Regions from separate parts of the Psychrobium sp. MM17-31 genome, predicted to be linked through region 2. Evidence: predicted binding sites of a transcription regulator. Region 2 holds the regulator's gene; the other holds the start of a gene.

Region 1 (16,302 bases), on a different contig from region 2:
AATATCTTTCTTCCAAATCGACGCCTTATCGTCCGCTAAATTATTAAATGAATGGTTGCGCTGTGCAGTTTTAATAGCACTGCCACTCATATCAATATTCACGACCTTGCTAGCGCCACCTTTTAGGGCGAACAACGAGAAAATCCCCGTGTAACAAAATAGATTTAACACGCGCTTGTCTTTAGCATTTTCTTCAAGCCACGCCCAACCGGTACGCATATCAGGAAAAACACCCGTGTTGCGGTTTTTACCAAGGTTAACTAAACACTTAAGGCCTTCAGATAGTTGCGCCTCAAAGTTTAATGGCAGCTCAACTTCTGTTTCGCTGCGCGTAAATAACACTTCGTTATCAACATCAGGCCACGGGCGCGATTGCACCAACACAGTTTCAATAAACTCATGCTCATCAAATACCGCTTTTAAATCCGCTTTAACGTCATCGGTAATAGCCGCTTCGTAGCACTGCACAAATAACACAGGTGGATACCACTCAACATTAATGGCTTCAAGTGACGGGAAAAAACGTCCACGGCCGTGAAATACACGCGATACTTGATTAGGACGTTGCAATAAATTGGCGCTTAGCTCTTGCTGCAAAGGAGATTGAATATTTGTCATGGGATAACTGTTGGCTTTAAATTTTGACGCTACTATAGAGCTTGTTTGAGGATCTTTGAATCGAAAATTACAATTTTATTGAGTTAATCCACTTAAAAACTAAAAAAGCCGCTCCACACGGTGAAACGGCTTTCCAATTTATTGAGCCAAATAACTCAACTTTATAACTTTTCGCTGATTAAGCGTTGGTGTCTACACCGTTGCCTTTAGCAACTACAACCATCGCCGGACGTAATAAACGACCGTTTAGCTCGAAACCTTTTTGCATAACGTCGATAACGCTGTTTGGCTCTGCGCCCGGTACTTCAATCATCGTCATTGCTTGGTGCAATTCAGGATTGAATGTTTCGCCTTTAGGGTTGATTGGCGTAACACCTGATTTTTCTAGCGCTGAAAGCATGCTGTTTAGGGTCATTTCAACACCTTCAACCATGGCTTTAGTGTGCTCACTCTCTTTATCAGCTGCAGCTAACGCGCGCTCTAGGTTATCTACTACTGGTAACAATTCGTTAGCGAATTTGTTTAGTGCAAATTTATGAGCTTTTTCAACGTCTTGAGAAACACGGCGACGCATGTTTTCAACTTCAGCTTTACCGCGTAATACGCTGTCTTGCTGTGAAGCTACTAATTCTTTAGTCGCTTTTAATTCTTTTTCTAGCTCGGCGATGCGGTCTTCACCCGTCTCAACCGTACCTTCAGCAGCTTCAACCTCTTCTGCTTCAACCTCTTCGGCTTCAACTTGCTCAACACTCTCTTCGTTTTCAATGTTTTGTGCGTTTAAATCTTGTTCGCTCATCATTCTTCCAAACAATAGTTCCTATTCATTGCTCATTATTATGGGGATCATCGACTTCGATTCAAGGGTGAAACCACAATTTTTGTGAGATTTTTTAAAGCCATCATCCACCTCATTAAAAAGTAGCTTTCAAAAGCTACATGCGTATACTTGATCTTATGTTCAACAGTTTGAAATCATTATGAAAGCGGTCTTTAAGAGCATTGGCTTAATTGGCAAGAGTCATCACAGAGAAACTTGTGAGACCATCACCCACCTTATCGAATTTCTTTCCTCTCAAGGCTATCGCGTTTTCGTCGAAGAAAACTCGGCGAAAGATATTGCTATTACTCCCGCTAAGCTTGCGTCAATCACCGGCATTGGCGAGCAATGTGACTTAGCGATTGTGGTTGGCGGTGACGGCAATATGCTTGGTGCAGCACGTGTTTTAGCACGCTATGACATTTCAGTGGTTGGCGTTAATCGCGGTAACTTAGGCTTTTTAACCGATATCGATCCCGATAATACCGACACGCCACTGACCGAAATTCTCAACGGCAATTACATCACCGAAAAGCGCTTCTTATTAGAAATGAAAGTGCTGCGTCACGGCCAGTTAAAAAGCTGTAACAGCGCCATGAATGAGGTGGTGTTGCACGCCGCCAAAGTGGCCAACATGATTGAGTTTGAGCTCTATATCGACGATTTATTTGTCTATCATCAGCGCAGCGATGGCCTGATCACTTCAACCCCAACAGGCTCAACCGCCTATTCCCTCTCTGGTGGCGGCCCGATCTTAACTCCAAACATGGATGCAATATCGCTGGTGCCGATGTTTCCGCATACCCTGAGTTCACGCCCGATCGTTATCGACGGCAATAGCAACATCAGCCTGCGGATCCCAAGTTATCTATCAGACAACATTCAAGTGAGTTGTGACGGTCAAGTCAGTGTCGAGATTTTACCGGGTGATGAGGTGAAAATTAGTAAGTGCCAATATCATTTACGCCTTATTCATCCAAAAGATTACAGCTATTACGAGGTACTGCGCAGCAAACTTAATTGGAGCGAACAAAAAGTTACTAAGCGCAAACCTTGACCAATTTTTAATTCGCGCCTATCATTGGCGGCAGGCTTGAGAGACGCCTGTTCCGCCAAAGATGAATTCACTCTTCTACCAAAAGCTTATCTAAAGCAACAATCTATGAATCAGTTCAGTATGAGCTAAGTAGGCCCCGCGGAATGCCACAACGACTTAGAGGATATTGAAGATGATTTATCAATCTCACCAATTTTTATCCAGACTTTCCCACCAAACATCAGGGGAATTGTCATGGAATTAGCCGTTAACGAATTAAAAATCCAAGCCAAGAAGCGTCTTAAACACTTAAAAACCGACGAGCAAGATTTTGCGCTATTTCAAAAAAAGCACAAGCTGGCGTTAGGCGGCAGTGACGAACTGCAACTCAAGCACGTCCTGTTATCTAGTGCACGAGAACTAGGCTTTACTAGCTGGCAGCAGCAAGTTAATGTGTTTTCCGGTCAATCATCCACCGAACAATTGGATATGGGCACGCTATTTTACCCAAGAGGCTGTCACGGATTAACCAACGAATGGTTTGCAAGCTATCACGAAGCACAGCAAGTAATGGCACAAGATAGCGAGAATAAATGGCTGCTCCCCTACAAAACTCAGTTTATGGTAGTCACGCGCGATTATATGGCGGCGTTTAATTTACCGCTTGAAGCCACTAATTGGTTAGACGACATCAAGCGTGATATGGCTAGGAGCTACAACACGCCGCTGTGGGACAAAATTGTGGTTTCAATATTAAGACACCGTCAATAAACGGTATTTATAACCAGCCTTTTTGTTTAGCGATGCGCGCCGCTTCAATGCGGTTCGCAGCGCCAAGTTTGGATGAAGCTTCCGACAGATAATTGCGCACAGTACCTTGCGAGAGAAAAATCTCTTTACTGATTTGCTCGGTCGTTTTGCCATCAAGCGCCAGTCGCAATACTTTGCGCTCTTTATCAGTTAACGGATCGACTTCGCCCCACGCCGAGGTAATCAGCTCTGGCGCGACAATCACTTTACCTGCGTGAATTTGACGCACAGCTTGGGCGAGTGAATCTGATGGTGCATCTTTGAGTAAATACCCTTTTACACCTGCGTCCATCGCACGACGTAAGTAACCACTTCGCGTAAAGGTGGTAAGGATCATAACCTTCGCATTGTGCTTGGTTCGATGTAATTCTTGCGCCAATTCAATGCCCGTCATCTGTGGCATTTCAATATCTGTTAGCACGACATCCACCTCATGTTGCTGTGCTAATTCCAGCGCCTGCACGCCATTTTCAGCACTGGCAACAACAGTTAAATCGTCTTCCATTTCAAGTAATGCCGAAAGTGCGCCAAGTACCATCGATTGATCTTCGGCAATAAGTATTTTTATCATTAATCTCTAATTTCCAATTTCGGGTGCAACTGGTAGTAAAAAGCTCAGTTTAGTGGGCGCATTTTGAATGTGCATTTCACCACCGAGTTTTGCGATGCGCTGGCGCATGCTGTTGATACCGCTATTTGCTTGGTAGTCATTCATCTCACCCTGATCGGTAATAGCCAGTTCAATAACATTGTCTTTCTCGCGTAGTGTCACCCATGCTTTTTCTGTTTCTGCATGACGCACGATGTTAGTAATCGCTTCGCGGGTAATTAACGCCAGTTGAGACTCTGTATCGGCAGTTAATTCCAGCGCCTCGATATCACTAATCAATTCGATATCAGCGGCCTTGGTTGCAACTTGTGCTTGCAATAATTCATCGCGAATAGTGGCTTGGTTGTAGCCAACAACGGCTCCTCTAACTTGCGCTAACGTCTCGCGTGATAACTGCTCTACCGCCTTAATTTCATCACGGATCTTCTCAAGCTCAATGCCTTTGTCGATCATTTTGCTCGCTAATTCAGATTTTAAAGTAATCACCGATAGGCTATGACCAAGAATGTCGTGTAAGTCACGGCCAATGCGTTCCCGTTCTGCTGTTTTAGCCAAGGCTTCAATTTGCTGTTGCGACAGTTTTAAGGCCTTATTTTTACGTTCCACTTCCGCTTGATGCACTGTCATCAAACCAATGATGAACGAGAACAACACTGCAGGTATCCAAAAATAGGTGGATTGCTGGGTGAGCGCGGCAAATAAACCGATGCTACATATGATGAACGTCAGTGCCCCCAAGGCCACGCGATAGGTCTTAAACTGAGAACACGCCGCTGCTGCGTAAACAAAAAACACGCTGGCACCGAAATTAAACTGTGCCATCACCACACCAATGATAAAGATGCTGGCGATGCAGGCGATAAGCTGCGGCCCGTGCACCCACAGCGAGCTGAAATAACAGGCTAGGAATGCAAGCAATCCAACAGCCACTACAAGGACATCAATGCCAGAGACGGGATCAAAATAGAGATTAACGAAGAATATCGCTAAATACGCCAGTGACAAATAAGGAATGAGTCCCATGTGACTTGGCACTAGCTTTGAGTGTATTTTCTTTAATAAATTCATGCGCTAACTCTATTATGTCTGGTTTAGTTATTCAACAAACTCAACGTTGTCGATCATTAATTCAAAAGCATTGATCGGTGTTGACGCCACAATCACCATGCCAGTTACACTGCTCAGTAAGTCTGGCTTAATCGTTTTAAAAGACACCGTTTGGTCTTGCCAACTATCGGAAACATTAAAGGGGATTTCGACAGGACGCATCGCTTGTTTGGTCGACATCAACATTAATTTGTATTGCCCAACCGTCCCTTTGCTCGACAATTTAACGCCAGACAAATTGCGTAAATCCACCGGCGATTTGTTGTTTTTACTAAAAGAGATAAATGCCCCCGCCCAAGGAAAATTAAATTTGCGTCTAACGTCACCTTTAATATGTAGATAACCGTTTTCTCCTTCATTAGCCGCTTCGATTTTAACGGTTGAATTACCACCGAACTGCTCGTCAGTCGTTGGATACCACTGCGTTTTTAACGCTGAAGTTAAATCATTATCAAAGGTGCTAAACATCATTGATGAAAGCTTTTTATTTGCAGAGTCATTTGTTTGATAGTCGATGGGAAATCCGTTTTTATACACCTTCACGATTTTACGGGTGTTGGTAATCAACTGGCGTGGATCGCCATTAAGCAGCAAAAAATCCGCTCTCTTGTTCACCGCTATGATTCCGCGATCCGTTAACTTAAACGCTTTAGCGACATTGGACGTCGCGGCTTTTAGCGCATCATCGGTGCTCAGCCCACTTTCAACTAACAGCGCAAGTTCGCTGTGTAGACTAATGCCATGTACTGTGCCTGGATTTGGCGCATCACTACCCGCTAAGATCATCACGCCAGCACGATGCATAGTACCGATATGACGTTGTGCATTAGCAAAGAGTTGCGGCCGTGCTTTAGCGCGGCGTAAGCTAGCGAGTTGAGAGCGCCATTGTTCGGCATTGAGATGAGTAACGTTTTTAAAGCTATCCACTAGCTCGTTGGTTTTATTGACGCCAACCATCGAGGCTAGAATTGATAACGTCGGAATGACAAATTGCTGATTTTTAGCCATATCACCAGCCAGCTCGTCAACGTTTCGATTGTCCATAAATCCGTGGACTAAACCGTCAGCGCCAGCATCAATAACATCACGCGCCGATTGATAATCACTAATATGAACCACAGCTAGTTTGTTTTCACGGTGCGCCGCATCTATTAACGCCTTGAGCGTCGCTTTATCAATCGAAGGCATATGACGGCCATGGGCGCTGTAGACGATTTTTATATAATCAGCTCCCTCATCGATACGCGCCTTAACAAAGTCTTGCGCTTGCCCAGCATTTTCTATCGTATCGATATGAAAACCATATTCTGTGCCATGTCCTTCTGGGGCGGTAATCAAGGTTCCCGCGGAAAATAGATCCGCTTGTTGCACATCGTCACTGGCGTTATTACGCATCGCGCGCTGCGTGGATGCAAACGCGGTGTTGGTAAACATATCAAGCTCCGTCGTCACCCCATATTTTACGGCATCTTTGAGTGCGTTATCCCACGCGTGAGTGTGCGCATCAATTAAGCCCGGTATTAAATATTGACCAGTGGCGTCTATCTTCTGAGCATCGTTATATTTCTCTGTCAGTTGCTCACCCACGTCGATAATCATCCCTGATTTAAAGGCGACATCAACCTTTCCGCGCCACTCATGTCCATCAAAAACTTCAGCGCCTGTGATCACAGTTACTTGCTCTTTATTTGCTATAGCAGCTGAAGGCGCAGGCGTTGGTAATAGGCTAAAAAACGCCGCCAACAAGCCAATAATAACGGTAAAAATTAGTGTATTTTTCATTGTTTTTTCCTTAGGGCCTGTTGAACTTTGGTGAAGGTTTTTGCAGCGAATTGTTCGGGGTTTATACAAGGCAGAGCCTACGACGCTTAGTGGGCTAAGCTAGTAGGCGATAACGCCGTAGAAATCACGAACAAACGCTGTCCTTCGGATGCAATGACAAGACATTTTCACTACGTTTTTCGTCGCTCGCCTAGGTAAACTAGGCGTCGCTCCTCATGCCTTGCGAAAAAGCCTTGTCAATTGCACAAAATTCATCCTCGAAAGTTCAGCAGGCCCTATTTTGTTTGACAGTGGTGATAGCCTTTTACCGCAATAAAACTTGCGACAATGAGTGTGATGATTAAACACCCAATATGCAGCCAAATAGATTGCCCTAAGCTCATATCCACCAGCGATAACCCCAGTTGTGATAAATGATATGGCGGTAATGCCATTGCCATTTTTTGCAACCACGTTGGAAAAATAATTACAGGAATTGCAAGACCTGATAGAAAGGCGCTCGGCAAAAAAATCAAATTAAGCACAGCCGTTGCCGCTTTGCCTTTGACCCAAAAACCGATAGCTAAGCCAATGGCGCAAAATGGCAAGCTACCAATCAGCATTAACCCCGCAATGGCTAACCACTGTGAGCGCGCTAACACAACGTCGCCGAATACAGCGCCAAGGGTAAATAAGCCAATGACAATCACCAACGAAAATACAATGGCATTAACCAACTTCGCCGCCATGTATTGCCATGCCGATACTGGTGAAATTTGCTTGATTGCGAGCCAACCTTTGTCGCGCTCGGAAGCAACACTGGCGCCAAACCCGAATAGCGCAGGCGCCATAATGCCAAATACGCCATAAGACACCATCAAATATGTTGAGGAGTTTTGACCACCGTGGTCGCTAAATACTATGCCGAAAAATACATAGAACATCAGAGGAAATGCCAATGTCGGCCAAATAAAACTAGGCTCGCGCAGTGCCATTTTAATATCTAATGTCAGCTCATGAACAAATGATGACCTATTATGCGTTTCAATTAAGGTATTCATGCCGCACTCTCCTGTTGTGAGTCCATATCTTGGGTTAGTTGAATAAATGCTTGCTCTAAATCGCAGTTGCTGATGGTGAGATCATCGATATCGGCATCGAGCACCTGCCATTTGGCAAGCGTCTCAGCTGCATTTGTTGTGGTCACTTCAAGGTAGTTTCCGTATTGTGCGACATTAACCACACCAGCCAGCGCGCGAACGCTCGCCATGGCAATCGATGTTTTCGCTTTTATTAGCTTGTGAGAAAACGCCACTTTTAAGCCCTGCGGTGTATCATCAGCAATAATACGACCGCCTTTGAGTACGACGATGCGATCGCTTAACGCGTCTGCTTCTTCTAAATAATGAGTAGTTAACAAGATTGTTTTACCAAGCGATTTATAACGCTCGATCACCTGCCATAAAACACGGCGCGTTGTAACGTCCATGCCAACGCTTGGTTCGTCTAAAAACAACAGGTCTGGATCGCCACACAAGGCAATAGCCAGCAGCACCAGCTGTTTTTGACCGCCTGATAGCGCGCCGAAATATTTATCTTTAATGCCATCGAGCTGTAAATCGCTATAAAGCTGCGTTAGCGGTAATGGCTGATCGTAGTAACTGCGAAAAAGCTCAAGTAGCTCACTGACTTTAGCGCGCTCGGGCGCTGCCGAGTCTTGCAACATAACACCTAAACGCTGACGCACTTCTTTGCTGCTGTGGAGCTGACCAAAGATTTCAATATCTCCACACTGCGCTTTGAGACGCCCTAGCATCAGATTGATTAACGTACTTTTTCCCGCGCCATTAGCGCCGAGCAAACACACCACCTGTCCGCGGTTTATAGTGAGGGATAGTTCATTGAGGACACGCTGCTTCACATCACTTTTGACGTATTGAAAGCTCAGCGCTTTGATATCGATTATTGAGGACATTGTTTTCTCCTATCAGTTGATAGGGTTATCATGCCCACTTGCAATTTGATTAATTAGAGCAATTTGTCATGACTCGATATGACAAATGTCATGTGTATAAAAATTTTTTTGCACCTCGTTGTAATAAACCCAATTCGCTTGCCACTAACTAGGTATCTTTTTTGAGAAATTCATTGATAGGACATTCATGACCAGCGATTTTTATCAACTGTCGATACTGCCTTTTGCCGGCATCATCATCAAAATCTGCCGCGCGTATACCAACACGCAAGAAGATTTTGAAGATTATTACCAAGAAGTGTGTCTGCAAATTTGGCGTAGTAAAGACAACTTTAACGGCCAAAGCGAATGGTCTACGTGGATCTACCGCATTTCGTTAAATGTCTGTTTGACCTATTTGAAAAAGCGCAAAAACGGCGACAACACCATAGTGTCTGACGCCCTGCCGGAAGAAGCTGTCGATGACAGCAAGGCCTTTGCCAATGACGATATTAATGTGCTCTACAACGCCATTAAGCATTTATCAGAAACCGATCGCGCAGTGATACTGCTTTATCTCGAAGAGAAGTCATATCAAGAAATTAGCGACATTATCGGCAGTAACGTCAACAACATCGGCGTACGTATTAGCCGGATCAAATCTAAATTATCTAAATTTATTGCAAGTGAGGAGTAAGTGATGACCAAATCAATCGAAGAAATGTGGAAACAGGGTTTTGTTAACGAAAGCCAATTAACAGCCCCTAAAGTTAACGACTTATACAACAGAAAATCTGAAAACCTGGTCGATAAGCTACAGCGCATGTTCGCTATCAATATCAAAGCGATAATTATCGGTGCACTTATTATGCTTGTGGTATTTAGCCTGATCGGCGCCCCCTTACTTGGCCTCTATATTTGTCTGTTATTAACTCCCTTGGTACTTATGGCAAGAAAAGAGCTCGCAAAGTCTCACCGTATTTCCAAAGGACAGAGCAGTTTTGAATATCTAACCAACTTCGACAACTGGCTCAAGGGCTCGATTAAGTCTTATGCCTTTTACTACAAGTTTTTCTATCCGCTATTTTTCATTGGCATGGCGACGCAAGGCATGGTGAGTAAAGCAGGCGGCAAAGTGATTAGCGTGTTAATGGAAAAAATGCCAACCGATATCTTAATTTTCGGTCAGCCGTATTACTTGATCATTGCGACAGCACTAATGACTGCAGTAATCGCCTATTTCGCAGAGGCGCTCTACAAATTTGATTTAAACAGCGTCTACGGTCGTCAGTTTAAAAAGCTCGACGAGTTAATCGAAGATATGAAAACGTTGCGCAGCTAGCTTTGCTCAAAGTGGATCAAGATAGACTTTTGATCTTTCTTAGTCATCTTATTAACCACCAACATATAAGAATTATCGATCATGCGCTCAATTTCACCTCGTGGGATTGAGCCATCTAGAATAACGGTGTTCCATAATTTTTTGTTCATGTGATAACCCGGAATCACGCTCTCAAAAATGTCCCGCAGCATAACGGCTTCGTCGGGATCACATTTTAGGTTTAACCACCAATCGCGCTTATCGCCATCGCCTTTGCCCGCCTTACCAATCGCAAGGGTTGCAAACATCTTATCTTTAACTTTATAAACGTAGACGCCCTCCCCAAAAGGAAAACCATGGCTAGTTTCAGGCTTATCCAGTAGGTATTGATGAGCGGTATCGAATTCAGTCATTGTTTTTTTTATCCTCGTCTTTTTCGGGCAATTTATACTGAAACTTCGGCTTTTCTTTGGCTTTAATAAACTTGCTTAAATCATGCCCAGGTTTACATTTCAATGTGCCGCCTAACAAGCCAGCTGAAACGATAACCGATGCCTTCTTAAGCGCTGTATCACAGGTTATCTTGATTTCACTTTTTTCATCAATGGTTTTTTCTTCGATAAATTGATAATCGTGGACGGGAAAAGAATTGTTCATCTCTGACATCCCAGCATTTTGACCTTCGATCTCATATTGCGGTGCGGCGGAAGTTTGCTGACGAATAAAAGCACGGCTGCGCTCTAATACGCTCAGTGATGAAGTCGATGATTTTGCCGCAGGCTCCTCTACCACCAAGGCAGCGCGATTGGTCAACGGCTCAGGGTCTCTTACTGGCTCTGCAAGTGGCGCTTTTTCTTCAATTTTCTCTTTAGGCTTTTCTTTAATTTTCTGTTTAACCGCAGGCTTATTCTCAGTAACGACCTTTTGCTTTTGTTTCGGTTTAGGCTCTTGCTGCTTAACTACTTTCTGCAGCGGAGTTGGATCAGCGCTAATCTTTGGTAAAACGAGCTTTTTCTCTATCTTTTGCTCAATTTTTTCTTTTGGCGGCTCTGGTGGTTTTACCACGATAGGTGCAGGTGGAGTAATAACTAACTTAGCAGTAATGGCTTGCTGTTGTTTAATTTCTTTGGCAAATTTTTGATGTTTTTTAGTTGCGCCAACACTTATCTGAGCGGCAATCACAACAAGCAAAACGCCGTGAATAACCAAAGATAGAACTATGGCCTTAGAAAACCTTAGGTTGGAAATACGGCTAAACAACTTCAATCCCTTTGCGCTATGTCGTGAAAACAGAATTAGTAACAGCGAATAGACTAGGGAGATGTTGTAAGGTTCAAAAAATTAATGACTTATTGATTACGCTGATAAATATCATCGAGCGCCAACCAGATGTCATCACATAAATTTTCGCGATACACCGCCTGTTTAAACTCAGTATATTCCTGCACATACATCGCTAACAAATCTTCCCTTTTGCCTGCTTCGCTAGCACGCATATTGGCTAACCTATCTGCGGCTTTAACAATCAATGCATCATATAAGTCAGATTCAACGTCAGCCATTTTCTGATGTGTTTTTACTTTGCGCTGTGCTCTTGTTGCGCCAGCCTCATCGGTCACTATTCCGACACAAGCAGCGATATGCTCGCCAAAAAGCGCGGCAACCTGCTCAATCACCACAGACGTGTCTTCTACCACATCGTGTAAGTAGGCAATAACTTGCACCACATCGCCATAAGGTTTGGCAATATCAGCTACGGCATCTAAGTGCACACTATATGGGCGCGTGCCATACATCTGTCCATCATGGGCCTGCAGTGCAAAATAACGGGCTTGTTCTACGCTCATTAGATCTCCTTATTATTTATAAAAACCGTGCTTGAGTTGTCCCCAGAATCCCACAGGCATCTTGTGATCGTCACTATATCCTAGTTTTAAATTGCCACTCGTTTCTGGCACATAAGCGCTGTTAAACAAGTAATCCCAAACGCTTAAGCTGATGCCAAAGTTTACCCCGTGCGGATGTGACTTAGGCAACTGATAGCTGTGGTGATAAAGGTGCATCACCGGGTTGTTTATAGCATAACGTAAAACGCCGTAATCGAGTTTAATATTGGCATGATTGAGGTGACCAATCACTATCGTTAAGAAATGCACAGCATAAGCATGTTGTGGTTCAAAACCACCAAGTAACATAACACCTAAGGTCTTTAGCGGCTTGTAGAAAATATTTTCCATTGGGTGGTAGCGTAAATGCCCTGCAAACCCCATTTCTTTTATTGAATGGTGCACCTGATGAAAACGCCAAAGCACAGGAACACGATGCAGCATTTTATGAGTAAACCACTGTAAAAAATCCAACAAGATAAAAAAGACCAACAGCTGTAACCACCATGACCATTGACTCATATCCAATATTGCGAGGCTGTTAGCTGTCACGCCCACTGACGAAAAACCTTGTGCCATCAGCGCGTAAAAACCACTAATCGCGATACTAAAGACAAAGAAGTTGAAATACATATACCATGCATCTAGCCAGAATCCGTGGCGCATTGTTTGTTGCTGTTTACGCCACGGAAACAGTATTTCAGCAGTCCATACCAACAGAGAAATAATGGTGAGTGCCCAAAAATAATTTTGCGTCCACGGCACATCAAAGGTGACATTGCGCCACACCCAGTCCGCCGTTCCAATACTGGTTTCAATTAAAAGATTAAACCACTGCACTATTCACAATCCGCTGGTATTTTTTGATAAGGAATAAGACATGCTTTAGCCTGTTAATATTTCAAACAACTTCCCAAATTACAACAATTAATCCGGCGCGCTAAACTTCTTTAATCAAAAAACAAATTCAAAGCAGCCACCATGCGTTCAGTACTTGGCGCTGCTTTGATTGACTTACTTATGCTCACCTAATCCTTAGGAGCATCATCAGTCTCCCTTTGTTTCTTATGTTGCTTTTCTTCTTGAATCAACTTAATGGTCCGCTCAACGTACGGATCCGGCAGTACCATTTGCACCAAGGCACCGAAAGCATAAGCGCCGCTTTTACGTTTGCGGGCCCAACTGACCATTTTCCACGCGAAGCCAATAAATCCGATGAATATCGCCCACGGCATTAGCAACTTTAAAACATCAATGGATTTCGGAGACAGCGAAGACAATACATCAGATATAGCTACAGTCGATAACAAAGAGCTATCTTGCGCGCATAGGTATAGTGCAGCCGTTATTAAGCTGCCGACAATAATTTTTTTCATAGTTTCTCTCGTTAAGTTAAAAGACCAACACGTCTTAGAAAAAGACAAAGAAGCCTTTAATGAGAGAATTTGAAAGTTGGTTTAAAACGCTGATGAATAGTTGGAAATTCCAGCCAACGTAAGAGAATACGAATGGCCTGAAAAGATACTCGTTGTGTTAATATGGCAATCTCAACAGTGGCATTAAAACTGACGCTATTAAATCGCCAATTGATGTCTACTGGTATTCCAAATATGGCGAGAGTTGTGAGAACTAAACTTTGTTCTTCGGCAGTGTCGCCATTTATCGACTGACTAACATATGGATTGCCTTTAAGATCAGGTTTTGGATGAGCACTGTCTAACTCCGGCCCCCAAACCGTTGCCAGCGCGAGCACAGCAATCAATAACCAAGCTAGCCAGAAATGACTAGCACGCTGCGGTTTCTCTAACGTAGAACGCTTTAGTTCCATTACAATTAGCGACCTTTAATTGGAATTAACTCGCTACTTTCTTAGGCTTTTTAAAAATTCCAATCCAAAAGGCTACTTCTAAAATTACGCCTAAGGCAACTACGGCATAAGTGCCTGTCGCAAAGCCAATTTGATAACAAACTATCGCCATAACGATTAGAAAAATCATCAAAAGCGCTCTTAATATTCCATTCATAGTTAGGTTCCGAATTTCATTTGATAGTCAATAAAATAAGTCCACTTTCATCCAAATTCAATGGCAATAATGTAACCAATAGTTTTACCACTTCAACAAACAAAAATATTGCATCACCGAAAAAACAACTGTATAAATAAACATATCTGTACAAAACCACTGTATAGAAATATACGGTTTAGCCAATTTACACAGGTGACGACAATGCTAACTCAATTAACTGTAAATGATTTTGCCATCGTAGACGCGCTCGATATCGAGTTTGGAGAAGGAATGACCACTATTACCGGTGAGACAGGTGCCGGTAAATCGATAGCTATCGACGCTATTTCACTGTGTTTAGGTGCTAGAGGCGAAGGCGCAATGGTTCGTCCTGGTGGTAAGCGCGCCGATATTAGTGCCACCTTTAGCGTTGAGGGCAATAAACCCGCATTAAAATTTCTTCGTCACCACGAATTAGACAATGATGAGCAATGTATTATTCGCCGTGTTATTTCAAAAGAAGGACGCTCAAAAGGCTATATCAATGGTAAGCCAGTGCCGATTAGTCAGCTGAAAGAAATTGGCGTATTTCTCCTCAATATTCATGGCCAACATGCCCACCAAGGATTGCTTGATAGCGCACTTCAATTATCGTTACTCGATCAATACGCTAATCATCAAAAGCTCAACGCTCAAGTCGCCTTAAGCCATCAAAATTACAGCCAAATCAATGCGGAATTAAAAGAGTTACAAGTTGCCCAACAACAAGCGCAAGCTAAGGTGCAATTGCTTGAATACCAAGTCGAAGAGCTAGATGCGTTCGCCCTATTAGAAGGCGAATTTGACGAAATTGAACAGGAGCATCAGCGCCTATCAAACAGTGAGTCGATTCAAATGAGCTGTCACCGACTGCTTCATCAACTAACCGAAGACGATAGCTTTAACATAGAATCAGCGCTCAACAGTGCTCTTGCAACCTTAGACGAGCTTATTGAACAAGACAGTAGCGTAGAGCCGCTAATTGAAATGCTCAATGGCGCACTGATTCAAGTGCAAGAAAGCGCACAGGAACTCACAAGCTATCAAGAAAGTGTTGAACAAAATCCAGAGCGCTTAGCCGAACTTGATGAACGCTTGAGCAAAGCGATGCAGTTAGCGCGTAAACATCAAGTGACACCGCAGGAATTACCAGCACTGCATCAAAGCATTCACAGTGAATTACAAGCAATCAATCACGATGATGCGCGTATTGGCGAGCTAGAAATACAACTTGAACAAATAGCAGCACAATATTACGAGCAAGCACAGCAACTTTCACAAAGCCGCCAAAAATATGCGTCTAAATTAGAAAAACTCGTTACCAAGTCGATGAAACGATTAAGTATGGAGCACGGCAAGTTCGCAATCGATGTAACATTTAATGAAAGCGGCAACATCAATAAGCATGGTTTAGACAGTGTTGCGTTTTTGGTATCAACGAATCCTGGCCAGCCACTAGATGCGCTCAATAAAGTTGTGTCCGGCGGTGAGTTATCGCGTATCAGCCTTGCCATTTCGGTGATTACCGCCAATAAGGTTGCCACGCCAACACTGATTTTCGATGAAGTTGACGTAGGTATTAGTGGCCCAACAGCGGCGACTGTTGGCGAAATGCTAAGGGAGTTAGGTCAATCAACACAAATTGCTTGTGTGACTCACTTGCCACAGGTTGCTGGCTGTGGCCACCATCAAATGCGCGTCGTAAAACACACCGATGGACGAACCACGCAAACCACCATGGTACCGTTGTCAGAATCAGAACGCGTGCAAGAGCTTGCTCGCTTGCTTGGCGGAAATAGCATTAGCGACAATACGCTAGCAAATGCGCAAGAACTGCTTAGAGTTAATGAATAGGCGTCTATTACAACAGGTTATTGATAAACGACGGCCAACTTTGTGACTCTGTTGGCCAAATAACTGCAACCAATGCTGTTAGCTCCAACAATTGAATGGTAGAATACGCCACTTTATTTTTGACACACACAATAGGTATTCCCTTGCAAGGCACTCAATTAGTAGAGTTCATTACTGAACAACTTGAAGATATGAAAGCTAAAGACATCGTAGTTTTAGACGTTGCCAAACTTTCTCCTATGGCTGACAACATCATTGTTTGTACTGGTACTTCTGCTCGTCACTGTCGCGCTGTGGCAAACAACCTATTAGTAGAAGCTAAGAAAGCTGAAATGCCACCTTTAGGAATTGAAGGTCTAAAAGAAGGTGGCTGGGTGCTACTTGATATGAATGATGTGATTGTTCACGTTATGGATCAGGAACACCGCGATTTGTTCCGCCTAGAGCAACTTTGGGGCGGCGACTCTAAGCACCTTAACAGCT
Region 2 (16,302 bases):
CAGTTTCAGTTTGATTGTCGAAGGTTTTAAAGCTGAGCTGTTGTGTCTCACCCTGATGAGGCGCGATATCCGCAGGATAGACGTGGTCGGTTTTAGCAATAGTGAGCTTAAATGGTTGCTCATTGGTGTCTAAGGTCAGCTGATATTGTCCCGGCGTGGTCACCATTAAAAAAGATTTTCCAGCGGCTTTATCACCACTCACCGAATAACTTGCTTGCTTGTCTAGTACATCGAGAGTAGTGTCGCTCTCTGCTTGCACTACAAATTCTTGCGACCAGCTATCGGTGGCAAACTTAAACTCAAACACACCGTAACTTAGACGCACTTTTGTCGTTAGTACACCTTGGTTATTAATAAGTTTGTCTTTGGTGCCCCAGCCATTAAAGCTACCGCGAATATAGAGCTGTGGTAGTTGCTGGTGATTAGCTTGTTGTGAAGTCGTTTGTTCGGCATGTTGAGAGCTAACAGCCGTTGTTGAATCACAACCAGTGAGCGCATACGCTATCGCAGAAGCAATGGCAAGACGTTGAAATGATGGCGACCAATCCATATTGGAAAATCCCTGAATTATTATTATGCAGGTGATAATGCCGAAAACGGGGCGAGTTTTTAAATGAATACGTATGCGGATAATTCAGTGCTTAGCCTCATGTCATTAATGGGACATGAGGCTAAAGGATTAATTACCGTAGTACACTGGTAATAGATTTACTTCATATCTTTTGGCATATAGCCACCAAGTATCAATATCATCTTTGATAGTATAGAGATGGCAATCTTGCTCGAGGAGAGTTTGGTCTATGTAATCCAACACCTTTTCGTCATTTTGTGAAAACTCAAAATCGGGAATTAGTCTAAATGGCAAATGCATGACTTCGACGCCGAAAAAAGTTATTTCAATTTCTCCGTTATCAATAGAGCCAATTTCACCTGAAAACTTTATTTTTATTTGGCCTGATACATCATGCTTTTCACGCGAGATTGACTCTATATCTGCAAAGCCTTTTAAAGCTCCAAGATATTTGTTTATTTCCGACTCTCCCATAGTAACTCCGTTCATTATTTTTTCGGAGCTACATGATACAGCGACGTCATTCCCGCAGAGATATGATCATTGACATGACAGTGATACATCCAGGTTCCTGGGTTATCGACTTTCATATCTAGGGTTTTCATTGATGCTGGTAATAGCTCGACTACATCGGTGCGGCGGCCGTTAATCAGACCTGTGTGGCCGTGCCAATGAGGAGTGTGGAGATCTACTTCAGTACCAAGAGCGATTAGATGCCAACGTACTTTGTCGCCGTCTACCATGTTTAGACCCGGTAAATTAGCGAACAGGTAACCGTTGATCATGTGCATTAGGTTGCCTTCAACAAACTCTTCATCTTCCGCGTCAACATCTTTGCCGATGTAGTTTTTAATGTTGTCGTCTAGGAAGTGGCTTTCGTTTTCGTCCATCACTGTGTAGAGATTAACGAACTCGCGATCGATATCTTTTGGTGTGCCATCTGGGTTAGCCATGCCTTTGGCGGTCACGATAATGGCGCCAACTAAGCCTGAGTTTGAATCGGCAATGCTGTCGACATGCGAGTGGTAAACCCAAACGACAGAGCTGTTATCCGCAGGACCTGGTCCTGCTGTTTCTGGCACCTGCCAAGTGTAGGTAAAGGTGGTGCCCGGCATAACTTTGTCGTCGCGTTTTTGCGATTTGCTAGTGTCGTCGTTAGTTGGTGCACCTTCGTTACTCTTGGTGTAAAACACGCCGTGTGGATGAATGCTGTATGGCAGTGAACCTTTATTTTTGAAGACTACCTTGATGGTGTCGCCAACCTCGGCGCGAAATAGCGGGCCGAGCAAGCCAAGGTGCTCTTCGTGAGCTGGGCGTTGCTTGATGGTGCTAAAAGTGCCATCGGTGTACTCGCGATAGATGGCTTTCTTGTATTTACTGCCGATGGTTTTATTGCTCGTCTCGACAAAGACCTTTTGTGAATCTTTTAATGGCATTCCCATCATTAAATTGAAGTGTTTCGGCGCATAGTCCCACTCGATCTCTTCGGCGGCAACATAATAAACACGCTCAACGGCGTGCGCACTCAAGCTAAGCACGGTTAACGCACCTAGCATGAGTAATTGAATGAATTTAGTCATAGCAAACAGCTTATGTGGTTGGAAAGGCAGTTACTATATCAATAATGAGAATGAAAATGGCTATTATTTGATTGAAACTTGCGTTAGAGCAATTTGTGCTAAAACAACTCTTCGGCTTGACGATCGAATGGTTCGATAATGATGACGCTATTTTCAACTTTTATGCGATTAAATTGCGGTAAGTTAAAACTGATATCGAGTTTTTCTTGGCTCTTGTTTTTTTGCTCTTTGGTAAAGGTGTAAAAACGATAAATTTCTCGCAGCAAATCCATTTCGTTTTGTTGATCTTGCCAGTAGCTGGACAAGTGATTGTTTTCGTCAAGAATGTAGACCTTGATGCCTTCTTTGCGCTGTTCGAGGAAAAATTGAACATAACCGATACTGGCGTGTTCGTAGATTAAACGTTTGACTTTGCTGGTGGTTGGTTGCTTACTCGGAACTTGAGTAAGCGCCGTTTGACTGAGGGTCTTATAGAGCTCAACGGCATTGCTAATCGCCTTGTATTCGACCTTTTCTCGATGGAAAAACAGGCCATAAAGCTTGCCGGCAACGACTATGGATTTTACTTGGATCCCTTCCTTGCTGGATTTACGTTGAATTTCAAAACACTCACGCAGTAAAAACGATACTTGATCCCGTAATAAAATACTGTGGCGTTTAGATACGCTCAAAATACTGATTTCTGGTGTACTGCTACTCGAACGAATTAGCGTAAATAGATGACTAAGGAGTTCTAGTATCGCGGTATTACCATTAAATACCATAGCATGATGCTCGTTCCAGCTATTGCGATAAGCAAGGTCTATTGACGAAACTAAGCTGCGCTTCTGGCGGCCGATGGAAAAAATATTGCTAATGAGCCAATCCATCATTTGGGTTTGTCCTTCAAACTCCACTGTTGCGTCATCAAGCATATTTATGATGATAGAAACTTCGTCAATTTGGCTCGACTGTACCAAGGCATTTTTAGTCGCGAGTTTATCGCCTGTAAATTGCTCGGCGAGATGAGCGAGTGCGCGATTTACCTTGTAGCTGTATTTGGCGTTATCACTGGGTAAGCGCACCTGCGTCGTCGGACTGATAAGTTGGTTGATTGCTGCCCACATCAGCAATTTTATAATGTGGGTGTCTTTGTGAATAATGTAATCTTTGCCAAATACTGGCGGCTGACTCAGTAGTAGCCAAATACGGTGGCCGCTGTCGTCAATGCCGCGACGCAAGTAAAAGTTGTTATTGGTGTGCTTAACACTGCGAATGGGCGCTAGTCGGTTGATTTTGGTTTCAGAATGCTGATATGCCGAATAGAGTTTGCGACTAAGAATAGTCAGCTCTTGGGGATACATCGCTTCGTCGACTTGATGGGATTTAGCTAACTCTTTCATTAATTGGTAGCTTTCTAACAACGCAGAGACTAGCGCTTGATGATGTTGTTGGCTATCAACTGGGCTCCAGCGAGCTTGTTTGTCTAGATGAGCAATGTGTTCGTCGCTAAACTGCCACTGTGCGACGAGTTCTTTAAGTTGTTGCTGCTGGTAATTTAGCGTTTGGCCTTGTTTGATAAAACTCAGCGCAGGTGCGCATTTGAGATAAAAACATTCCCTGACTAGTTTTAGTCGCTTGTCATCTCCTAATCGCTGTAAATGGCCACTAATGCGATTTAGCAACAATAGGTAGTGATCGCTAAACTGATTAGCAAGCATCAGTTGTTGCCATTCCACCGATAGTAATTGGGTATTGGGAAAATCACTAAAATAAGATTCTAACAACAGCGCCTTTAACAGCGATTTCTCAGGGGAATCGATGCCTTTATAAAGCTGCCACATCATGGCACCAAAGTATTCTTGTGCAGGAATGCTGGTGGGATGGCCAAGATCAATGGCGCTAATGCTGTTGTCTTGTGGCGACAGATGCCAACGAATTGGCTTGCCCGCGAGGGTGATGGCCGAGCGGTAGAATTCGTCGAGCAATAACCAATGCTGAGCGCTGCCACTAGATTCTTTGTCAAAGCCCGATTTTATGCCTTGCTCGAACTGATTTTCAGTAACTAAAAACAGATGCAGTTCTACACCAATTTGCTTCGCCCATTCCTCAATAAGGTGGCATTTTTTTACTATGTGTTCCCGTGTTTGAGGTGACAGATTGTCACAAAGACACAGCCACACATCCCAGTCAGATTTAATACTTTGCCCTAAACTACCAAGGCTTCCTATGGTATACAGCCCACAATAGAGTTCTGTGTTTGGTGCTGTTGATAGGGAAATATCGATATTAAAGAAATCTTTGGCGAGCTTTTGTGCGGGTTTAGTGAGTTTAAAGTCAGCAATAGTTCCGCCTGAGAATTCTGCGACATAACCGGGAAGACCATCGATATTTTCGTTAATTAACAGTGGAAGTAGGTGAGCGAGCTGGCTATTTTCAACGGATAGTTCTCGAAAAATATGATTGATATGCAACGTACGTTGCGGGCAGGTGGCCGCAAAGTCTTGTCGTAGTTGATAGTGTTCAATCATTTATTTTTACTCTAATTATTTAGATGGACATTCTAGCGAAAAAAGGAGCACAAAATCTATCTTGATAAGATTTCGTTTTTATCTATACCCGTAGTCGTTGGAGGTGCTTGAAATTATAGTGAGAATAAAAGGTTAGCTACAAGGCGCGCGATTGAGCAATAGCTGGCTATTGGGATTGAGCGCACAGCTACCGCATCCTGCTCTCGCGAAGTACCTCCGTCCATAGAGGCAACGCAGTAGATGGCCTTTTAAGCCACTATAAAACAAGCATCTTCATTGATTATGGGTATATAGATCCTTTATGATATTGCTTCTCTATTTGCAAAAGGAAGTGTTCCCGTGCAGCTTAAAATTAAAATAGATTTAGGCCCAGACGACGCTGTTAGTGCATCGCAGCCGGCACCTTTTGATCCTGTAAAGATAAGAAATTTCCTACTTGTACTCATTCTGTTATCTAGTTTGGTTTGTACCATGGCCTACAGCATGTGGCCGGCGGGCCAGTCGAATACTGAGCCAATGCCTGAAAATGACATAGGTACCTTAGGTGTTTTACCCATTATTATGGAAGATGAAGAGCCGCCAAAACAGCCGCTGGTTGGTGAACATGACCAGCCATTTCCAATTGAAGACGATACCGAATTAGAGCCGAAAGAGGATGTAATACCTCAAAAAGGCAATACGCCACTCATTGAGAAGGCGGCAACTGAGAAAAAAGTGCCATCGCAATTAGCGTCAGTAAAAAATACATTGCTAATGGCTACGCCTTCACCTGCACAGTCTGCTGCCGTTAGCACTCAACCAGCTAGTGACAATAAAGTATCGGTTACTGAGCCTGTAGTTGCTACTGATGCACTAAGCGAGGTAGTTGCAAATAACGATTCAATTCATGTGCCTCGTGCCCAATTGACATCGGCGATTGCAAAACGAGAACCTATTGATCGTCTGTCTAGCTTGAGTTTAAGTGAGCACAAGAAGCTGTTTTATTTCACCCAAATTGATCGCATGAAAGATAAGGTTGTTTACCATCGTTGGAGCTTAAATGGCAAGGTAATGGCTGAGGTAAGCTTATCGATTGGTGCCAATAAATGGCGTACTTATTCGAGCAAAACTTTCAATCGAAGCATGTTGGGTCGTTGGCAAGTTGCAGTAGTCGATGATCAAAATCAGGTGCTAAAAGTTACTGAATTTGATGTGACTCAGTAAAACAGCCGAAAAACCGCTATATTTTTTACCAATTAGATTGGTGGTGATATCATTGCCGCCAATTTACTATCACTCTTTTTGGAATCTTTATGTCTGTAGATATCGTGCGCATTGCGACTCGTCAAAGTCCGTTGGCGTTATGGCAAGCTGAATTTGTAAAAGCACAGTTAGAGCACTTTCACCCTAATATTAAAGTAGAGTTGGTTACCATGGTAACCAAGGGCGATAAGATTTTAGACACTCCGTTAGCCAAAGTTGGCGGTAAAGGGTTATTCGTAAAAGAGCTGGAAACAGCCATGCTAGAAGGCCGTGCCGATATCGCAGTTCATTCGATGAAAGATGTACCGGTGGAATTTCCTGAAGGCTTGGGCTTAGAGGTGATCTGTGAGCGTGAAGATCCTCGCGATGCCTTTGTTTCCAACAAATACAAAAATCTAGATGAATTGCCACAAGGCAGTGTCGTTGGTACTTCTAGTTTACGTCGTCAATGTCAAATTCGCGCGGCGCGTCCTGATTTAGTTATTCGCGATCTTCGCGGCAATGTTGGTACGCGTTTAGGTAAATTAGACGCTGCCGAATATGACGCAATCATCCTTGCTGCAGCTGGCCTTATTCGCTTAGAAATGCCAGAGCGTATTGCATCATTTATTGAGCCTGAGCAATGTTTACCAGCTGTTGGCCAAGGTGCGGTCGGTATTGAATGTCGTTTGGATGACGAGCGAATTAAAGAATTGTTGGCACCGCTAGAGCACACTGAAACACGTCAACGCGTATTGGCCGAGCGTGCACTTAACAAGCGTTTAGAAGGTGGCTGTCAGGTGCCAATTGGTAGCTATTGCGTGATTGACGGCGATAACTTTTGGTTACGCGCACTAGTTGGTAACCCTGACGGTAGCGTGATGTTAACTGAAGAAGCACGCGGTACTTTAGCCGACGCCGAGCAAACGGCCATCGATATGGCTGATAAGTTATTAGACCGCGGCGGCAGAGAGATTCTGCAGCAGGTTTATGCACAAGCATAGCCCTAGACAGCGACGTGTCTTAATTACTCGCCCACAAGCAAAGTCTCAGCAACTTGAGGCTTTGTTGGCGAGCCATCATATTCCCTGTATTTCTTATCCATTAGTCCAATTTTTACCTTCTATTGCATCGCAAATCGAGCAAGTTATTGCTGACGCAGATATAATAATTGCGGTGAGTGAGAATGCTGTTTCTCACACGGATAATCAGTTATCACAATGGCCCCAACAGGCGGATTACTTTGCAGTAGGTAAAGGAACGGCGCAGCAATTTTTGACCTTGAATATCAAAGCGAAAGCTCCGGTATTGGCTACTTCCGAAGGGCTGTTAGCACTCGATGATTTAGCTGATGTTAATGGCAAGCGTGTTGTTATTTTACGCGGCAATGGTGGGCGAGAGCTTATTGCACAAACGCTTGTTAAACGCGGCGCTACGGTGGAATACCTTGAGACTTATCAACGTCAATTGATCGCGATGAATGATGGGGATTGCGTTTTGCAATGGCAACAGCATCAAATAAACACTATAGTGGTGACTAGTGGCGAGATATTGCAGCATTTGTGGGAAAACATCGGCGAAATGCAGCAAACTTGGCTAAAATCACTATCTTTAATTGTTCCGAGTGAGCGTATTGTGAAAATAGCGCGTAAACTTGGCTTTGAATCGATTGAGTTAAGCGAAGGCGCTGATAACCAATCAATTTTAAAAATTCTATTGAACGAGTGTTAAATGACTAAGACTAATGATGACGCATCGAACAACAAAGCTGACGAAAAGGCTATTGAAGAGCAACAGACTGTCGACAATACAGAGCAGCCAAATACGTCTGAACCATTAGCCGAAAAAGAGCCGTCAGCGGACAAAAAGTCTTCCGCTAATGAAAAGTCATCGGTAGATGAAAAACCAGTTAATGAAGAAGAGCTATTGGTAAGTCAAAAGTCATCATCTGATAATGAATCTTCTGCTCAGGAACCCTCGCTTGATGAGAGCAAATCATTAGCCAATGAAACAACAGAATTAGATAATGTCGCGTCGTCAGCCGTAGGTAAAAACGAAGCAGCGACTAGCGCTGGCACAGCACAAAAAATGGAATCAACAGTGGTCACTCAAAAAACACCTATTAGTAAACTCGCCGTTTTATGCTTAATTTTGATCTTAGCGCTAGCTGGCGCAGCGGGATATGGCGTCGATCAATACCAAAAGCTCCAATTGGCTCAACAAGACACCATTGATTCACTGGTTGCTAAGCAAAACAGCGTTTTAGAGAATGTGAATCAACAGCTGCAACAGCAACAAGCATTAAATCAATCGTTAACCAGTGAGTTGAACGATAAAGTTGCTGCGCAGCTTGCAGGTCAAGAGCAAACTCAAGCCCTTATTAATCAAAAAATTGCCGAACTATCGGGACGTCGCCCAAGTGATTGGTTACTGGCAGAGGCAAACTACTTAGTTACCATGGCTGGCCGCAAACTGTGGCAAGAAAAGGATCAAAAAACCGCTGCGGCGTTGTTAGTGACTGCCGATAAACGCATCGCTGAAATGCATGATGAGTCATTAATTGAATTACGCCGCGCCCTCGCCAAAGACATCGCGACACTGTCTGCATTACCACAAGATCGCAGTCAGGATATCGCATTAGCTATCGATGGTTTAATAACTCAAATCGACAACCTTAAACTCAATACAGTTACCTTGCCGGATGCAGTTCAAGAAGAAGCGCCAGCGGCCGCAGAAGATTCGTGGCAAGAAAACCTGAAGCAAACATGGTATGGCTTTGTCGATGGTTTAATTACAATTCGCAAGCGGGAAAGTAATGTGGTGCCGTTAATGTCTGCCAAACAGCAATGGTATTTAGAGGAAAATCTAAAGAATAAATTGGTTCAGGCGCAGCTAGCGGTTTATCGCAAACAGCAACAGGCATTCATCAGTGCTATCGAAGTGAGCAGAACCTGGGTATTACAATTTTTCGATCGCGAAGACAGCGCAACGACATTTATGCTCGAAGAATTAGAAAAATTAGAAAAAGTTTCGATTGAGGTGAACTATCCGCGTGATTTACTGAGCCGTAATTTGATTGCAGATGAAGTAACACGTCGCAACATTAGCTCAGCACAAGGTTTGGAGCGTTAATATGATTCGAGTCTTGATATTTTTACTCATAATCGCGTCAGGCATTTTGATTGGTCCATCGCTGATGGGACATGACACTTACGTATTGGTAGCTGTGAATGGTTGGACTATGGAAACCAGCCTTGTCGTTATGGTCATGATGATTATCGTGTTTTACGCTGCCTTGCAAATCGCTGAATGGGCGCTTGTAAATACTATTGCTATGTGGGGACGCACCCGCCATTGGTTTGGCTGGCGTAAAGAGCGTATTGCACAACAAAAAACGATTGATGGTGTATTAGAGTTTGCCGCTGGACATTTCTCTCAGGCAGAGCAGCTTAGCGTAAATCATGTTAAATACAGTAAAGAGCCACTGTTAAACTATTTTACTGCGATAAATGCTGCAGCGACGCAAGGTAAGGTAGAACAGCGTGATGAATATCTTACACAGGCATTGGAATTTGCACCGGAGAACACTGCACTAATTGCAACTAAACTGCGTTATCTTGTTGAAGAAAAGGATTTCGAAAGTGCGCAAAAGTGGTTGGAGCAACAACCTGACAAAGTCGCTCAACATGATGATTTATTGCCGCTCAATATTCAAGTACGTGAACATTTTCAGCAATGGACACAAGTTGCACAACTCAATGATATTTTGTTTAAGCACAAGCGTCTGACTGCACCTGAGCATCAGGAAAGAGTGCGTCACTGTTACGTTCAGCAATTAGCGGCACTTGCAGACAGTGATCTAGAAACGATTAACCAAAGTTACAAATCTATCCCTAGAAAGTACCGCAATCATATCGACATCTTTTGCCAGTATGCTAAGTTAGTTATTAAATTTGATCAGGCGGCGCTGATCGAGAAAGAATTGTTTAAACGACTGAGTAAAGAGCTAAGTGCTGGCTTGTTAGGTGTGGTTGAGCAATGCCCCACACAACTCGCAACAGCTTGGTGTGAACGTCTTGAAAAGTTAGATGCCTATCAATCTGATTCGGCCTTTATTGATGTTATTGTTAGACTGAAAATTATGCAGCGACAATGGAAAAATGCTAAAGAATGGCTGCAACAAGCAATTCAAATCGACCCTTCGGCACACCGCTATCAACAACTAGCACAGGTCCAGCAAGAGCTAGGTGAGAGCAGTGGCGCTTTAGATAGCTTCAATAAAGCGTTGAATTATCGCCAAGCGAAGTAACAGGGAAGTAAGTCAATGAAAGACAACTCGAATTTTGACGAGTCAGTTAAAACGCTGAAGAAAACTATTCCGTTAATGATGAAGTACAGCGTACCGGTTAACCCAACTAACTACGCGCTGTGGTATACCTATGCTTCTAATGAAGTGCCTAATCTTAATCGCGAGTTAGAATCGGCGCTGAAGTTATATAACACCTGCCCAACCTTCCGTGCTGAGCAACTGTATTCAAAGCACGTTAAAAACGAAGCTGTCGATCAAGCTCGAAACTTGCAACAGTCTATCGACAAAATGATGGGTAAAGTTGGCGACTCTATTGGAAATACGCAAAACAACGCTAAAAGCTTCGAAAAAGAGATGTCTTTATGCCATGAGGAATTGGCGGTTTTAGATGCCATTGAAACACCAATGACACCAGAAGCAGTTTCCGGTTTTGTTAGTGAATTACTCTCAAAATCGATGGCGATGCGCGACAATGCTAAGTCCTTAGGTGATAGCCTCGAAAAAGCTCAGCAAGAGATCAAATCTTTGCGTATGGAGCTAGCAAATAGTCAGCAAGATGCATTATACGACGCATTAACCGGCTTATTAAATCGACGAGCATTTGAACAAGAGCTCGACGGTTTGATTGAGCTACCAAATGCGCATGCTTGCTTAATCATTGCCGACATCGACCATTTTAAAGCGTTTAATGATGAGCACGGTCATACCATGGGAGATCAAGTGTTAAAAGCCGTTGGTAAGCGTTTAGCAATTTCTTGCTCTAATGGTGCATTAGCATTCCGCTATGGTGGTGAAGAATTTGCTGTCTTAATTCCTAATTCTACTATCGCTAAAGCTCATGATATGGCAGAGAAAATCAGATTGTCGATTGAACGTTTGATTATTAAGGATCGCAAAACTGGGGAAACTGTCGCCAATATCACTTGCTCATTTGGTGTGGCAGCAATTCTAAAAGACAGAGATGCAATTGACTCAATTAACCTCGCTGATGAGCGTTTATATAACGCAAAACAGCAAGGCCGTAATCAAGTCGTATCAACTGCTTAGTGAGTTAGTTTATTAAATCTATGAGTCATTAATGCGGCTGAAATTGTTAGGCCGCAGATAATGGCAATCCAGTAACCTTGCACACCCCAGCCACCAAATTCCGCCAACACATAGCCGATTGGAAAGCCAATTAACCAATAGGCTACCATGCAGATATACATCGGTATTTTAGTATCTTTCATACCACGTAGCGCGCCGCTGGCATTGACCTGTACAGCGTCTGATAGCTGGAAGATAGCCGCCAAGATAATAAGCTGACTGGCCACTGCGAATACCAATTCATCTGACGTAAATACCGCGATGAAATGCTGGTGAAATAATACCATGCAGGTGGCGGTGAACAGTGAGATAAATACGCCAAACCAAATACCCATGAATCCCGTCTGACGCGCCTGTTCCGGATCTTTACGGCCAATGTGATAGCCGACTCGTGCCGTCACGGCAATTGATAGACCAAGTGACAGTGTATAGGCTAGCGCTGAGATATTGATAGCAATTTGATGACCCGCGATATCAGGCACCGAGTAACGGCCGATCATTAAGCCAACTGCACCAAATAAGGCAACCTCAAGACCTAGACCAATCCCCATCGGTGTACCGATTTTCAGAATTTCAGTATAGTCTTCAAGACGTGGTTTTAACCAAGTATTAAACAGGTTGAAGCCGTGATAGCGGGCCGAGGTGAGAGTGTAGATAACTAGTGAAATTGCCATTATCGACCACACTACGAGCGTCGCCCAAGCGACTCCAATAGCGCCCATCGCAGGCACGCCCCAGCCACCGTTAATAAACCAATAGTTGCAGGCAACGTTAAACGGTAGCGCGATAATGGAGCAATACATGATGGCTTTAGTTGCGAACATTCCTTCGTTACAAAAGCGCAATGCAAAAAAGAAGTAAAGTGGAAATACGCCCCACGCTAAAACACTCAGGTAACCGCTCGCTAGCGGAATGATCTCCTCGGTTATGCCAATCGCCCACATTAAGGGTTCAAGAGACACTAAAATGATTGCACTAGGCAGTGCCAAAATGAGCGACATTATTACGCCCGTTTGGAAAGCGCGTTTTACACCGTGTTTGTTTTCCTCGCCATTGTATTGCGAGGTTATTGGACTTAATGCTAAGAAAATACCAATGATAAAAACGATAATTGGATTGAAAATACTTACACCGATCGCTACCGCTGCAAGTGCATCCGCACTGTATTGTCCAGCCATTATGGTATCGATAACACCAAACGACATTTGAGCGAGTTGCGCTAAAATGGCGGGAATGGCAAGTTTGATTAGTTGATTACTTTCGGCTTTGGCACTTGGAGTAAAAAACTGTGCGAGGTGTTTTTTCAATCGAGTATGCCCCTATAAATATTAGTATCTGTAAATTGCGATAAGCTGGCTATTATCACTTAAGTTTCTATTGGTGTCATTGTTTCAATTTAGCTATTTTTCCGCCATAAATCCGTCACAAAAGACACGTAGGATGTGCGCCTGAAATTTGAAATTACTTGTAACATTTGGTCTGAGCACTTCGACTTTAATCTATGGTAAGTTGTTTTTTACGTATTGATTATCTTGGTATTAGTAATTATTAAATTAAACACATTTATGAATAATGATGATAATCGCGCGAGTGTAAATTTATCAGTTTTCATTGAACTTGTAGAAACTATTAAGGTCGAAAATCTCACGGTAACCATGGAACAATAGCGTATGAAAAAATTCACTAAAAACTCCATTAAGCAAATCGTTAAATATGTAAAAATCTTCTTTGAAGGCACGTTGAAAGTTGAAAGTTTAGGTGTATTTCAATTTCAACAAGGTTTATTGAAAGCGCCTTGCAATGCAAATGAACAACAGCAATCTTTTGTAAGTCAAATTAATCAGCTTATCAAGTCGCGACAACCCGTTGCGCAGTGGGAATAGATGTATCATATCCCCACATTAAAAAAGCCAATCATTCGATTGGCTTTTTAGTTTCTAGTCTTTCATTTGTTGAACCAAATAGTATCCAAAAGCTACCTAGTGAATCGTGCCACTGCGGCGATCGATGCTCAGGTGTTGATGGCTTAACTGTTGGTTATAACAGTTAAGCTGGATTTTTGGCTGAGCACTAGCCGTTGCTTTAAATAAGAAGGTTAGGGCGCTCGTGCGTTTTGCCGCGAGTTGCAGACGCTTTAAATCACGATTATCGATTTCTCCTGGCCAGCCTAAGACGGCGCTTGAGTTACCTGACATCAGTGCTTGTTCCATCGCCCATAGTGCATCGACTTGATCTTTCGGATGAACTAATAGTACGCGAGAAGTATCAATGCCATTGCTCTCTAGTAGTGGTTTCAATCCTGCCTTTGGCGCACCAACTAAAACAATCCAGCGACCCTGTTGGCTTAATTTAGTCAATGTTGGTAATAGGATATCTAGCTGTTCACTAATAGATTCAGAGCTAATCACTTCGTTAATGGTTTGCGATTGCCAGCCACCGTGAGCGAGAGATTGGTCGATATAATCGATACCAGAACTCATTGAGAAAGTGTTGCTGTCAAAGTTAGTGTTCATTACTAATGATTTCATTGCCATGCTCCATTTCTAATTACGCCAACAGCTAAGCCTTCGATCTCAACTGATTGATATTCTAAATCTACAACTATGGTTGAAAACTCTGGGTTTTCAGGGTGAAGTAAAATCTTGTTCTCTTGGCGCTCAAAGCGCTTAACGGTGACATCATCTTCGACACGGGCCACAACTACTTGGCCTTCGCGCACTTGATTGGTTTTGTGAACAGCCAGTAAATCGCCGTCCATAATGCCGATGTCTTTCATACTCTCACCGTTTACGCGCAGTAGGTAATCTGCGCTTGGATGAAACATATTCGGGTCAACTTGATAATGCGCTTCAACATGCTCTTGCGCCAAGATAGGTTCACCAGCAGCCACTTGACCGATAAGCGGTAAGCCTGCTTCTGGCTCAGGATCATTCGCAGCTTCGACTAAACGGATACCGCGTGAAGTGCCGGGAATAATTTCGATAGCACCTTTTTTGGCAAGAGCTTTTAAATGTTCTTCTGCAGCATTAGCCGATTTGAAGCCTAGCTGTTTAGCAATTTCGGCACGAGTAGGAGGCATGCCAGTCATGGAAATATTATCTTTGATGAGCTGTAAAATTTCTGCTTGTCGATTAGTTAATTTTTTCATGCTGATGCCTTTCACTGAATATGTTTACTAAACTGTTTTTCTATACAGTATAACTGTCAGTATATACAGTGATATCCATTGTGCAATCATTAATCAGCAATTATTTGTAATTTCTTTGGCGAGAGAACACTAATGGATAACAAAAGTTATTGATATTAATAACCTTTATTGAGGTTTACTGTCGGCGGTAAAATTTCATTTTTTCGATAGTTACCAATATTATCCGCCACAATTTTCGCAGCTGTACAGTGGTTTGTGGGTGCAGATATGTGTGGCAATACAGTAGTTTTTGGGTGATGCCAAAGCGGTGACCGGGCTGGCAGAGGTTCTATATCGAAGACATCGAGTACCGCGTGATTGAGGTGCTGATTGTCCAGTAATTTGAGTAAAGCATCATGATCGATAATACCGCCGCGTGAGAAGTTAATGATACTCGCGTCTTGTGGCAGCAAGCTTAGGGTTTCGCTATTGAGTAGGTGCTTAGTCTCCGGTGTTAGAGGCAGCAATGAAATTAAGATATCTGTTTTAGCTAGCATTGCCGTTAGACCGTCTTTACCTGTGTAGTTAGTGACTTTATCAATGGTTTTTGGCGATCGCGTCCAACAACTTAATGTGTAATTCAGCTTACCTAACAAAGACAGCGAAGCTAGGCCAAGTTCACCAGCACCTAATACACTTACCCGCATTTGTTTCGAATTGACGTTAGTGAGTTGTCGCCATTCTCGTTGCTGTTGTTGCCGCTGATAACTTGGCATATTGCGTTGTAAATACAGCGTCCAAGTGAGCACAGACTCCGCCATAATTTGGGCGAGCTCAGGATCGATAAGACGTACTAGTTGCACACCATCGGGCAAGCCCGTTTTTACTAGATTCTCAACACCTGCCCACAAGCTATGTATCCACACTAGGTTGGGAAAACTACGTAGCACCTTAGGGTCTGGGTTAGCGACGATGGCAATATCGACTTCGGCGCATTGGCTCGCTGTTAGCTGATGGGGAAAATAAATGCTCTCCGAGCTAAGTGTTTGTTGTAATAACTCAAGCCATTGTTGCTGCTCTGTGGTTGGCAGCTGGCTAACAAAAACTATTTTCCCCATAAATCCTGCTATTGTTTTGGTGGGCGGTACGAGAATTCGAGGCGATTACCGCTTGGTTCGCGAATCATCATATGCATTGTTGGACCACCATACGCTGGCTCTGGTGCGAATTCAATGATCACGCCATCTACCGTTTTTACCTTCTCAAATAGTGCGTTAAGCCCTTCCAATGTCTCTACCGTAAAGGCGAGATGATGTAAACCAACGTTGTTTTTGCGATTGAAGGTTACGGTTTTTTTAGGATCTTTGGTTTGCCATAAGGTTAAAAACATCTTGCCGTCTGAAACGAACTTGGCTGGGTACTTTTCATCGCCTCCGACAAGTTTCCATTTCAACACATCAGTAAAAAAACGCGTTGATTTATCGAGGTTTGATACGGTTAGTCCAACGTGATTAAAGCCAGAGGTTAATGGCTTATCATCGGCGTTCACCGATGTAATAACGCTAAAATAGGCGGTTAAAATGATTGTGAGTAGTTTTATCATGGCGCTCTAATAGGCTAATTGGTTGATGGTGAAATAACAGACCCACAGAGCACCAATATTCATTCGTGATTAGGAAGATTTATTCGCGACGCGCTCTTCAAACGACTTGAGAGTTTGCTTGAAAAAGGCCAGACGAGGATCCTTTAGTTTTTTCGCCACACTCACTGCTTGAAGGTGTGCTTCCATTGCCAGCTCGTTTTTCCCCAAGCTTTCATAAGCATCGGCAAGACTGTCGAAGGCGTTCGCTTCGTTAGGACTTAGCTCTGTCCAACGCTTGAATACTTCCATCGCTTCT

The links. The regulator LexA, encoded in region 2, represses DNA repair genes until DNA is damaged. The targets are predictions, from matches to a motif close to TACTGTATNNNNATACAGTA.
Region 1: the regulator LexA is predicted to act here: its motif matches at 14,071-14,090, upstream of recN (DNA repair protein RecN).

The regions. Positions count from the first base shown of each region.
Region 1 is NZ_JAKRGA010000003.1:652,739-669,040, forward strand. It holds gene MHM98_RS11705 (class I SAM-dependent methyltransferase) at 1-618, opposite strand, end outside; gene grpE (nucleotide exchange factor GrpE) at 797-1,414, opposite strand; gene nadK (NAD(+) kinase) at 1,596-2,492, shown strand; gene MHM98_RS11720 (hypothetical protein) at 2,727-3,242, shown strand; gene MHM98_RS11725 (response regulator transcription factor) at 3,250-3,852, opposite strand; gene MHM98_RS11730 (sensor histidine kinase) at 3,859-4,959, opposite strand; gene MHM98_RS11735 (CIA30 family protein) at 4,987-6,780, opposite strand; gene MHM98_RS11740 (ABC transporter permease) at 7,056-7,820, opposite strand; gene MHM98_RS11745 (ABC transporter ATP-binding protein) at 7,817-8,734, opposite strand; gene MHM98_RS11750 (RNA polymerase sigma factor) at 8,922-9,410, shown strand; gene MHM98_RS11755 (hypothetical protein) at 9,414-10,055, shown strand; gene MHM98_RS11760 (MmcQ/YjbR family DNA-binding protein) at 10,052-10,447, opposite strand; gene MHM98_RS11765 (hypothetical protein) at 10,440-11,294, opposite strand; gene MHM98_RS11770 (HD domain-containing protein) at 11,384-11,881, opposite strand; gene MHM98_RS18940 (sterol desaturase family protein) at 11,894-12,760, opposite strand; gene MHM98_RS11780 (hypothetical protein) at 12,949-13,296, opposite strand; gene MHM98_RS11785 (hypothetical protein) at 13,353-13,748, opposite strand; gene MHM98_RS11790 (hypothetical protein) at 13,774-13,944, opposite strand; gene recN (DNA repair protein RecN) at 14,149-15,819, shown strand; gene rsfS (ribosome silencing factor) at 15,963-16,302, shown strand, end outside.
Region 2 is NZ_JAKRGA010000004.1:85,599-101,900, forward strand. It holds gene MHM98_RS13165 (esterase) at 1-550, opposite strand, end outside; gene MHM98_RS13170 (hypothetical protein) at 680-1,060, opposite strand; gene MHM98_RS13175 (multicopper oxidase domain-containing protein) at 1,060-2,151, opposite strand; gene MHM98_RS13180 (class I adenylate cyclase) at 2,250-4,661, opposite strand; gene MHM98_RS18955 (DUF2914 domain-containing protein) at 5,001-5,864, shown strand; gene hemC (hydroxymethylbilane synthase) at 5,954-6,886, shown strand; gene MHM98_RS13195 (uroporphyrinogen-III synthase) at 6,873-7,613, shown strand; gene MHM98_RS13200 (uroporphyrinogen-III C-methyltransferase) at 7,614-9,014, shown strand; gene MHM98_RS13205 (heme biosynthesis HemY N-terminal domain-containing protein) at 9,016-10,191, shown strand; gene MHM98_RS13210 (GGDEF domain-containing protein) at 10,207-11,238, shown strand; gene MHM98_RS13215 (MATE family efflux transporter) at 11,235-12,584, opposite strand; gene MHM98_RS13220 (DUF1107 family protein) at 12,948-13,160, shown strand; gene MHM98_RS13225 (SulA-like leucine-rich domain-containing protein) at 13,257-13,805, opposite strand; gene lexA (transcriptional repressor LexA) at 13,802-14,425, opposite strand; gene MHM98_RS13235 (glyoxylate/hydroxypyruvate reductase A) at 14,581-15,522, opposite strand; gene MHM98_RS13240 (VOC family protein) at 15,531-16,007, opposite strand; gene MHM98_RS13245 (alpha/beta hydrolase-fold protein) at 16,077-16,302, opposite strand, start outside.